3 regions of the Streptomyces sp. NPDC044061 genome follow, and region 1 is predicted to be linked to each of the others. Evidence: riboswitches for the same ligand, from Rfam matches in the RefSeq annotation. Region 1 holds a riboswitch; each other region holds the start of a gene.
The links. A riboswitch is a leader RNA that binds a small molecule or an ion and turns the genes downstream of it on or off. The one in region 1 is predicted to bind cobalamin.

Region 1 (3,199 bases):
CCGAGGAGGTGAGACCGATCAACGCTGTGACAGGTCGGGGCTCCCTCCCTTGCATGGTTTAGGGAGTGCCCGCAGAAGGCATCCCGAAAGGCTGAAACGCCATGCGCTTCACCTCTGAGACGTCGTCCGACGGTGTCTCCGAACAACTCTTCGTCCTCGGTGAGATTCCCGGCGTGCTGTGGACGCCGGAAGGCGCCGCCGGTACTCGCCCCCTGATCCTGATGGGCCACGGCGGCGGCCGGCACAAGAAGGACCCCGAGATGATGGCCCGTGCGCGCCGCCTCGTGAGCGAGTGCGGTTTCGCGGTCGCCGCGGTCGACGTGCCTGGCCATGGCGACCGGCCCAAGGACGAGGAGTACGACCGGATCGCGACCGAGAATCACGCTCGCGTGGAGGCCGGAGAGGAACTGGCTCCGCTGATCGCCGGTTTCCAGGCGCTCGTGGCTCGCCAGACCGTGTCGGAATGGCGGGCGGTCCTGGACGCGGTCCAGGAACTGGACCACGTCGGCACTGGCCCGGTGGGCTATTGGGGTGTGTCGTTGGGTTGTGGACTCGGCGTTCCGTTCGTCGCCGCCGAACCCCGGGTCCGCGCGGCGGTGTTGGGCCTGGGCGGGGCACTGGCAGCGGCCGAGGCCGCCGCGCGGATCACCGTCCCGGTGGAGTTCCTGGTGCAGTGGGACGACGAGCGGGTGCCGAGGGCCCACAGCCTGGCGCTGTTCGACGCCTTCGCCTCGGCCGAGAAGACGCTGCACGCCAACCCCGGCAAGCACGGAGACGTCCCGTCGTTCGAACTGGACAGCACGCTGCGGTTCTTCGCCCGCCACCTCTGCTGACACCTCAACTCGCAGTGCGGCTGCGCCGATCGGAATCGTTCCGATCGGCGCGTGCCGCGACCATGCGACGGCGTCGCCGATACGGTCACGGCCGGGCCGTGTGCGTCGTCAGCGGGGAGCCGGTGTCGCTTCCGTCCCGGCGCTCGCCGGCCGCGCGGCCGGCTGTCGGACGTTCTTCGGGTTGAGGACCCGCTCCGCCAGCAGCCCGAAGACGAGCCCGAAGGCGGTCCACAGGGTCAGCTGGATGGCGAGGGCCGCCAGGCGGAACTGCCAGAGCAGGGTGGCCGAGAAGTCCTTCGGGACCTCGTTGACGGCCGGCAGGAACGCGTACGCCAACCCGATGGCCAGGACGAAGAACGCCCCCGCGGCCACCGTTGCGTTCCAGTTGCCCAGGCGCGGTGCGAGGCGCTTGCCGAGGATCACGGTGGCGATCGCCAGGAGCACGCTGAGCAGCATCATCAGGAAGTACAGGGTGGTGCGCCTGCCGATGGTGTCGGGTTCGCCGACGGACGGCGGGTTGGCCGGGTACTTCAGGAACGGCACGACATACACCGTGATCAGGCCGGCGGTCGCCAGGAGCAGCGCGCTCGCGCGCGGCCCGAAGCGGCCGATCCGGCCCAGCGCGAAGCAGTACGCGAGGGCGGCGATGCCGCCGAACGCGACCCCGTAGACGAGGACGCCGGTGGTCAGGCCACCGGTGGACTGCATCGTGCGGCTCACGGCTTCCATGCCGTGTTCATGGGAGTGCGCCTCTTCGTAGGCGATGGCCGAGTCGACGCGCGGCTCGCCGAGGAAGTAGGCGACGACGAGGGCGAGCACACCCGCGGCGAGTCCCGCGAGCATGCCACGCACCAGGAGATGGCGGACGGTTGCCGAGTTCATGGTCGGACCTTGCTTCCCTGCCCTGTCAGTGGCAGGGGAAGCCGAGCAGGTGTCGGGCGTCGTGCACCCACTCGTGGACGTCCTCGCCGGACATCACGGACGTGGCGCCCTGCTCGGCGCCGACGAAGTAGAGCAGGACAAGCATCAGGATGCCGAAGAAGACCGCCCAGGGGGCGATCGCGCTGATCGGCAGCTTGGCTGGGATGGCGGTGGGGGCGGTGGTCGGCTGAGCGACGGACTGCGCCATGGCAGAACCTCCTGGGGAACTCGCGTCCCGTCTCGGTGGTGCACAGGACAACGGAGCGGGTCTGACTTTCCCTGCCCACACCGCGAGCGGTGTGAACGGGGCATACAGTGGCGCGACCGTGCCGGATTCCCACCGGCTTCCGCGTTCCGTCGTCTATTTCGCCGAGAACGTACCGCGAAGCGGAGGCGCGGCCAAGGGCGCACGGGGCGCTCACGAGCGCCCCTCGGGCCGCCGTTCACTGTGAATTCCCTGTCGTTGCAGGGCTGTAGACCATGAGAGCGAGTTCGTGACCAGTCGAGTGATCTTGATCTCACCAGCCATGAACGTGGCCCTGCGCAAGGCCCGTTTCGACGACGGGTGTTCCCTTGACGAGGGTGGTACGGCCCGGGCCCGTTCGGCGGCGCCGCTTCTCCCACGGGCCGGGCGAGCGCTCGTCGCCCCCACCGTACGCTGCCGGCAGACCGCTTCGGCGCTGGGTCTCGACGCCGGCGAAGCACCCGAACTGGCGGGCCTGGACGTGGGCCGCTGGCGGGGCCGGACGCTCGCCGAGGTGAGCGCCGCCGAACCGGAGGCCGTAGCCGTGTGGCTGGCCGACCCGGCGGCTGCTCCGCACGGCGGCGAGTCGGTACGGGAGTTGGGCAGACGGATCGCGGACTGGCTCGACCAGGCTGGGCGGTTCTCCGGCCGGACTGTCGCGGTGGTCGAACCGGACGTCGTACGAGCCGCGACCGTCCAGGTGCTGGGAGCACCGGAGTCGGCCTTCTGGCGGATCGACGTACCGCCGCTGGGCGCGGTCGAGTTCAGCGGCCGCGCCGGCCGTTGGAACCTGGCACTCGGCAGACCGCTCGACCGGGCCGGCGACGGCTGAGCACCCGGTGGCGTCGCTCCGCCTCAGCTGCCGCCCACTCCCAGCGTCGCCAGGAGCACCAGCACCAGCGTCGCGGCGCCCAGGATGCCGTGCACGGCCACCACGGGAACGGGCAGGTGCCGTTCCGCGGGCGTGGTCTCCTCCCCCGCAGTGCCCGGGGCGGCGGTCCGGTACACGGGCACCCAGCGGGCGAACATCGCGAAGCCGAGCAGGGCGACGAAGACGAGGACGACGAAGGACGTCCACGCCAGCGCTGACCGGTCGGCGGCCAGGTAGACGATCCAGACCACCAGTCCGGCCGCCGCGAGCAGGAAGTGACCGAAGACGAGGGGCGCCGGGAAGCGGGTCGTACCGGTCTGCTGCTGCCGC
Region 2 (3,199 bases), on a different contig from region 1:
GGCCGGGCTCCCCGCCCCCTCACAGATCACCGCGTCATACGTGCCCCGCAACTCGGCCAGGCACTCCAGCACGGTGCCGAGCAGCCGCTGCTGGCGCCCGCCGTGGTAGCCGCGCGCGCTCAACTCGCCCACCGGCCGCCCCAGCAGCACCACCTGGCTGCTCTGCTCGCCGCCCGGCTTGAGCAGCACGGGGTTCATCAGCGCGGTCGGCTCGACCCGGCAGGCCTGGGCCTGCATCGCCTGCGCCCGCCCGATCTCCGCGCCCTCCCGCGTGACGAACGAGTTGAGGGACATGTTCTGCGCCTTGAAGGGCGCCACCTTGACGCCCTGGCGCACCAGCCACCGGCAGATCCCGGCCGTCACGACGCTCTTGCCGGCGTCGGAGGTGGTGCCGGCGACGAGGAGACCACCGTTCACTTCGCACGTCCCTTCACGAGTCGGCGCGCGGCGACCGTGACGCCGAGCGCGAGCAGGCCGACGCGGCGGGAGAGCCGTACGGCCCGGTCGATGTCGGTGACCTGGACGGCCCGCCCGGTGTCCCCGTTGAGGACGGGCCGGTGTTCGACGCGGCCGCCGTAGGAGAGCGTCCCGCCCAGCCGCACCCCGAGGGCACCCGCGAACGAGGCTTCCACGGGCCCGGCGTTGGGGCTCGGATGCCGGTGCGCGTCGGTCTTCCAGGCGCGCAGGGCGCCACGGGGATCGGGTCCGGCCGCCGCGGCGAGCACGGCGGTCAACCGCGCCCCCGGCCACCCGGCGACGTCGTCGAGGCGCGCGGAGGCCCAGCCGTAGCGGCGGAAGCGGGGCGACTTGTGCCCCACCATCGCGTCCAGGGTGTTGACGGCCCGGAACCCGAGCAGCCCGGGGACCCCGCCCACGCCGCCCCACACCAGAGCGCCCACGACGGCGTCGGAGGTGTTCTCGGCGACCGACTCGACCACGGCCCGGGCGATACCGTCGGCGTCCAGCGCCTGCGGGTCGCGGCCGCACAGATGCGGCAGCCGCGCGCGGGCGGTCTGCACGTCGCCGGCCTGCAGGGCGCGTCCGACGGTCCGGGCCTCCCGGGCGAGCGAAGTGCCCCCGACCACGGCCCAGGTGGCGGCGGCGGTCAACGCGACGGTGGCGGTGGGAGAGCGGCGTACGGCCCGCTCGGCGAGAGCCCCGAGCGCGACGGCGCCTCCGGCGCACACGCCGGTGTGCAGCGCCCCCCACCCGCGGTGGTCGCGCCACAGCACGCGTTCCACGGCCCCGGCGGCCCGCCCGAACGCGGCGACCGGATGCCCACGGCGTGGATCGCCGAGGAGCAGGTCGCCGAGAAGGCCGGCGGCGGCGCCGTACGCGTAAGTGCGATCGGCACCCATCGGGTCAGCCGGCCGTGGGGGCAGGCAGGGCCCGGTTACTGAACCTCGATCGGCAGCCGCGCATGGCGATATGTCCTCACTCAGGGTGTCCGCGCCCTGGTTCGACGAGACCGGCGGTGAGAGTTCCTGGCTCCCGGGATTCCTTCCCCGGTGACAGTGGCGGGACCGCGCCGGATTCGCACCGGCTTCCTCTCCTGCCGCCGTACTTGGCCCGGGCAGTCCACCACGCGCCCGGAAGGGCCGTCAACTTGCCTTTGACCTGCGCGGGGAGAGTGTGCTGAGACCCACACCGGTGAAGTCCGGGCATGCGAAAGGCTCCCCACCGGATCACACCGGTGGGGAGCCTTTCGGACGGTGGGTCAGGGCTTGGCCACGATCAGGTAGATGCCGTAGGCCACCGCGGCCGCGCACGCCGCGAAGCACAGGTACGCACCGGTGACCGCGAGCGCCGCCGAGTTGCCCTGCGCGGCGGCCTTCTCGCGCCGCGACAGACCGTTGACGCCGAGGGTGAACAGGGCCACCAGGCCCACCGTGAACGCGAGGCTGACGCCGAAGACGGAGCCGAGAGCCGCCCAGTCGATCTTCATGGGGATGCTTCCTTCAGTTACCGGGTGCTCGGGGTCAGACCGTCGCCGCCGGCGGAACCGCCGGGGTCGCGGGGTCGGTCGCGGCCGGAGCCGGGATCGTGGCCGTCAGGCCCTCGGTGACCGTGCCCGTGGGCGGCGGGGTCACCGCGGCGATGGCGGTGGTCACCACACCGGCCGGCTCCTCGGTCCCGTCGCCGGTGTTGACGTTGGTGTGGTCGACGACCTCGCGGCGGGACAGCTTCCAGATCGCGGCGCTGGCGCCGACCAGGAAGACGGCGACGACCGCGGTGCCCCAGTCGCCCAGGTCCGTGACGGACTCGGCGAGCGCGCCGACCAGCGCGGCGGCCGGGAGGGTGAGCGCCCAGGCGACGAACATGCGGGTCGCGGTGGACCAGCGGACCACACCGCCCTTGCGGCCCAGGCCCGCACCCATCACCGAGCCGGAGACCACGTGGGTGGTGGAGAGGGAGAAGCCGAGGTGGGAGGAGGCCAGGATGGCCGTGGCGGCGCTGGTCTGGGCGGCGAAGCCCTGACGCGGCTCCAGGTCGGTCAGGCCCTTGCCCATGGTGCGGATGATGCGCCAGCCGCCGATGTAGGTGCCGAGCGCGATGGCCAGGCCCGCGGAGAGGATCACCCAGGTGGGAGGGTTGGAGCCCGGGGCGATGGCGCCGCCCGCGATCAGCGCGAGGGTGATGATGCCCATCGTCTTCTGCGCGTCGTTGGTGCCGTGCGCGAGGGAGACCAGACCGGCAGAGGCGATCTGGCCGGCCCGGTAGCCCTTGCGGGTGGCCTCGCCGTCGGCCTTGCCGCCGATGCCGTAGGAGAAGCGGGTGGCGAACACGGTCGCCATGCCGGCCACGACCGGGGCCGCGACCGCCGGGAGCAGGACCTTGGTGACCAGGACGTCACCGTGGACGGCGCCGAAGCCGGCGGAGGCGACGGTGGCGCCGATCAGGCCGCCCATCAGGGCGTGCGAGGAGCTGGAGGGCAGTCCCGCCAGCCAGGTCATCAGGTTCCAGAGGATCGCGCCCACCAGGGCGGCGAAGATGACCTCGGGACGGATGCCGTTCTCATCGACGAGACCCTTGGAGATCGTGTTGGCGACCTCCACGGAGAGGAAAGCGCCTACAAGGTTGAGGGCGGCGGACATGACCACCGCGACCTTGGGCTTGAGCGCACCGGTCGAGATGGTCGTGGCCATCGCGTTGGCGGTGTCGTGAAAACCGTTCGTGAAATCGAACGCGAGTGCGGTTA
Region 3 (3,199 bases), on a different contig from region 1:
CGGGTAGAAGTTGATGTCGACCACGCGGTCGAGGAAGGTGACGGCCGTGCGGACCGTCTCGTCGAGGCGGTCCCAGTCGAGATCGCCGTTCGTCACGAAGGCGCCGAGGTTGACCGAGCCCAGGTTGCAGACCGCCGTTTCCCCGTCGTCCGTGACCTCCAGGATCTCCGTGCAGAGGTTGGAGGAGTGCACGACGTGGCCCGCGGTCGCCGTCTGGTTGGCCGTGCGGTTGGCGGCGTCCTTGAAGGTCATCCAGCCGTTGCCGGTCTGCGCGAGGGTGCGCATCATGCGGCCGTACAGGTCGCGGGCCGGGATCGTCTTCCTGGCGAGCCCGTTCGCCTCCGCCTTGCGGTAGGCCGCGTCGAACTCCTCGCCCCACAGGTCCACCAGCTCCGGCACGTCCGCCGGGGAGAACAGCGACCACTGCTCGTCGGCGTTGACCCGGCGCATGAACTCGTCCGGGATCCAGTGCGCGAGGTTCAGGTTGTGCGTACGGCGGGCGTCCTCACCGGTGTTGTCCCGCAGCTCCAGGAACTCCTCGATGTCGGAGTGCCAGGTCTCCAGGTACACCGCGGCCGCGCCCTTGCGCCGGCCGCCCTGGTTCACGGCCGCCACCGAGGCGTCCAGGGTCTTCAGGAACGGGACGATGCCGTTGGAGTGCCCGTTGGTGCCGCGGATCAGCGAACCCCGGCTGCGGATGCGGGAGTACGACAGACCGATGCCGCCGGCGTGCTTGGAGAGGCGGGCGACCTGGTGGTAGCGGTCGTAGATGGAGTCCAGCTCGTCCAGCGGGGAGTCGAGGAGGTAGCAGGACGACATCTGCGGGTGCCGGGTGCCGGAGTTGAAGAGCGTGGGGGAGGAGGGCAGATAGTCGAGGCGGCTCATGAGCCCGTAGAGCGCCGCGACCTCGTCCACGGAGCGGGCGGTGTCGTCCTCGGCGAGGCCCGCGGCGACCCGCAGCATGAAGTGCTGGGGCGTCTCGATCACCTGCCGGGTGATGGGGTGCCGGAGCAGGTAGCGGCTGTGCAGGGTGCGCAGGCCGAAGTAGCCGAAGCGGTCGTCGGCCGCCGTGTCGATCAGCGAGTCCAGCCGCTCGGCGTGCAGCCGCACGAACTCCGCGGTGCGGTCGGCGACCAGGCCCTCGCGGTGGCCCACGGCGACGGACCCGGTGAAGGAGGTGACGCCCTGGGAGGCGGCCTCGGCCCTGATGGAGACGGTCAGCAGCCGGGCGGCCAGCCGGGAGTAGGCGGGGTCCTCGGAGATGAGTCCGGCGGCCGCCTCCGTGGCCAGCTCGCGCAACTCCGCCTCGTCAGCCCGTGCGGACCGGCCGCGCAGCGCGGCCGCGGCGACCCGGCCGGGGTCGGCGTCGGGGAGGTCGGCGGTCAGCTCGGTCAGGGTCCGCAGCAGCGCGGTACCGGGACCGTCGGTCTTCAGGTCGCCGACTGAAGCCGGATCGGCTGGCGCGATGGTCACGTGGGGCTCTCCCTCGCTCGGCACGGGGGCCTTGCGGAGGGCAGGGGGCAGCACGAGCGCGCACGGCGTCGCGTCCACCGGCCCACTCCACGAGGCCCGGACGTCGATGAGCACCCGAGCCGGACGGCCGGGCGCGTGCTGGCGACAGGTCCTCGGACTGAACAGGCGTGCGGATGCACGCAAGTACACCGTTGCGGGACAGTTCCGGATTCGCACCGGATTCCCCTGCGGCGACAGCGAGGATGAGCATACATCTAGTGCCGGGTCGTGGTGTCACCCCCAGATGTTGTGTCGCCGCCGCTTCGGAGGGTCAACTCCCGGATGAGGAGAGTGATGTCCGCCGGGTGGCCCCGTGCGCACGCGCACACGAAGAGCGGGCCGCCGTGCTGCTCGGTCTCGGCGGCCCGCTGCGGGTTCGTCGTGCTGTCTGGGCGCGGTTCCCCGCGCCTGTGGGGGAGCGCTAGTGGGCGCTTCCCGCGGTGGCGGGCGGAAGCTCCACCTGGACGCCCGCGTCGCCGGCGTCGGCCGTGTAGTCGCCCGGGTTGGTCTCGTCGATGCCCTCCGGGGCCTTCAGGGCCTTCAGGACGAAGGTGAGGACCACCGTGACGGCGACGTTGAGGACGAAGGCCGTGAGGCCGATGTAGCCGATCTCCCCGATGCCCGGGATCTCCTTCGCCGAGCCGCCGAAGTGCTTCTGGGTCGGCGAGGCCACCCCGTACGCGGCGAACGTGCCGTACACCATGCCGACCGCCCAGCCGGCGAGCAGCGCCCAGCGGTGGAACCAGCGGGTGAACAGGCCGCCGACCAGGGCCGGGAAGGTCTGCAGGATCCAGATGCCGCCCAGCAGCTGGAAGTTGATGGCCACGGTCTTGTCCATCGTCAGGACGAAGACCAGCGCGCCCACCTTCACCAGCAGCGACACGATCTTGGACACCCGGGTCTCCTGCTGGGGCGTCGCGTCCGGCTTGATGAAGTCCTTGTAGATGTTGCGCGTGAAGAGGTTGGCCGCCGCGATGGACATGATGGCCGCGGGCACCAGGGCGCCGATCCCGATCGCCGCGAAGGCCACACCCGCGAACCAGTCCGGGAACATGTTCTCGAACAGCTGCGGAATCGCCAACTGCCCGTTGGTCACCTTCACTCCGGCCGCGATCGCCATGAAGCCGAGCAGCGCGAGCAGGCCCAGCATCAGCGAGTACAGCGGCAGGAGCGTGGTGTTGCGGCGGATCACCTCACGGCTCTTGGACGACAGCGTCGCGGTGATCGAGTGCGGGTACATGAACAGGGCGAGGGCGGAGCCGAGCGCCAGGGTGGCGTAGGTCCACTGGCCGGCCTCCGGCGGGGCGAGCGCGCCGCGCGGCTTGCCGGTGGCCGGGTTGACCTGGCTGAACGCGTCACCCGCCTTGGCGAAGACGTCATCGAACCCGCCCAGCTTGATCGGGATGTAGATGATCGCCACCGCGATGACGATGTAGATCAGCGTGTCCTTCACGAACGCGATCAGGGCGGGGGCGCGCAGACCCGACGAGTACGTGTACGCGGCCAGCACGCCGAAGGCGATGAGCAGCGGCAGGTCCTTCACGAACCAGTTGGTGTTCTCGCCGCCGCCGACGCCCATCACGTCCAGCACCGCCTGGATGCCGACGAGCTGGAGCGCGATGTACGGCATCGTCGCGAGGATGCCGGTGAGCGCCACGGCCAGCGACAGGCCCTTCGAGCCGAAGCG

Region 2: linked by a shared signal. The riboswitch ahead of AC07CM_RS21400 (cobalamin biosynthesis protein) and the one ahead of AC07CM_RS31445 (CbtB domain-containing protein) in region 1 are both predicted to bind cobalamin.
Region 3: linked by a shared signal. The riboswitch ahead of AC07CM_RS11895 (ribonucleoside-diphosphate reductase subunit alpha) and the one ahead of AC07CM_RS31445 (CbtB domain-containing protein) in region 1 are both predicted to bind cobalamin.

What each region holds. Positions count from the first base shown of each region.
Region 1 is NZ_JBWKFL010000022.1:33,609-36,807, reverse strand. It holds gene AC07CM_RS31455 (alpha/beta hydrolase family protein) at 102-833, shown strand; gene AC07CM_RS31450 (CbtA family protein) at 942-1,715, opposite strand; gene AC07CM_RS31445 (CbtB domain-containing protein) at 1,741-1,962, opposite strand; cobalamin riboswitch at 1,998-2,154, opposite strand; gene AC07CM_RS31440 (histidine phosphatase family protein) at 2,249-2,830, shown strand; gene AC07CM_RS31435 (hypothetical protein) at 2,854-3,199, opposite strand, start outside.
Region 2 is NZ_JBWKFL010000012.1:237,209-240,407, forward strand. It holds gene AC07CM_RS21395 (cobyric acid synthase) at 1-417, opposite strand, end outside; gene AC07CM_RS21400 (cobalamin biosynthesis protein) at 414-1,358, opposite strand; cobalamin riboswitch at 1,459-1,599, opposite strand; gene AC07CM_RS21405 (hypothetical protein) at 1,718-1,945, opposite strand; gene AC07CM_RS21410 (inorganic phosphate transporter) at 1,980-3,199, opposite strand, start outside.
Region 3 is NZ_JBWKFL010000006.1:99,962-103,160, reverse strand. It holds gene AC07CM_RS11895 (ribonucleoside-diphosphate reductase subunit alpha) at 1-1,473, opposite strand, end outside; cobalamin riboswitch at 1,600-1,727, opposite strand; gene mctP (monocarboxylate uptake permease MctP) at 1,934-3,199, opposite strand, start outside.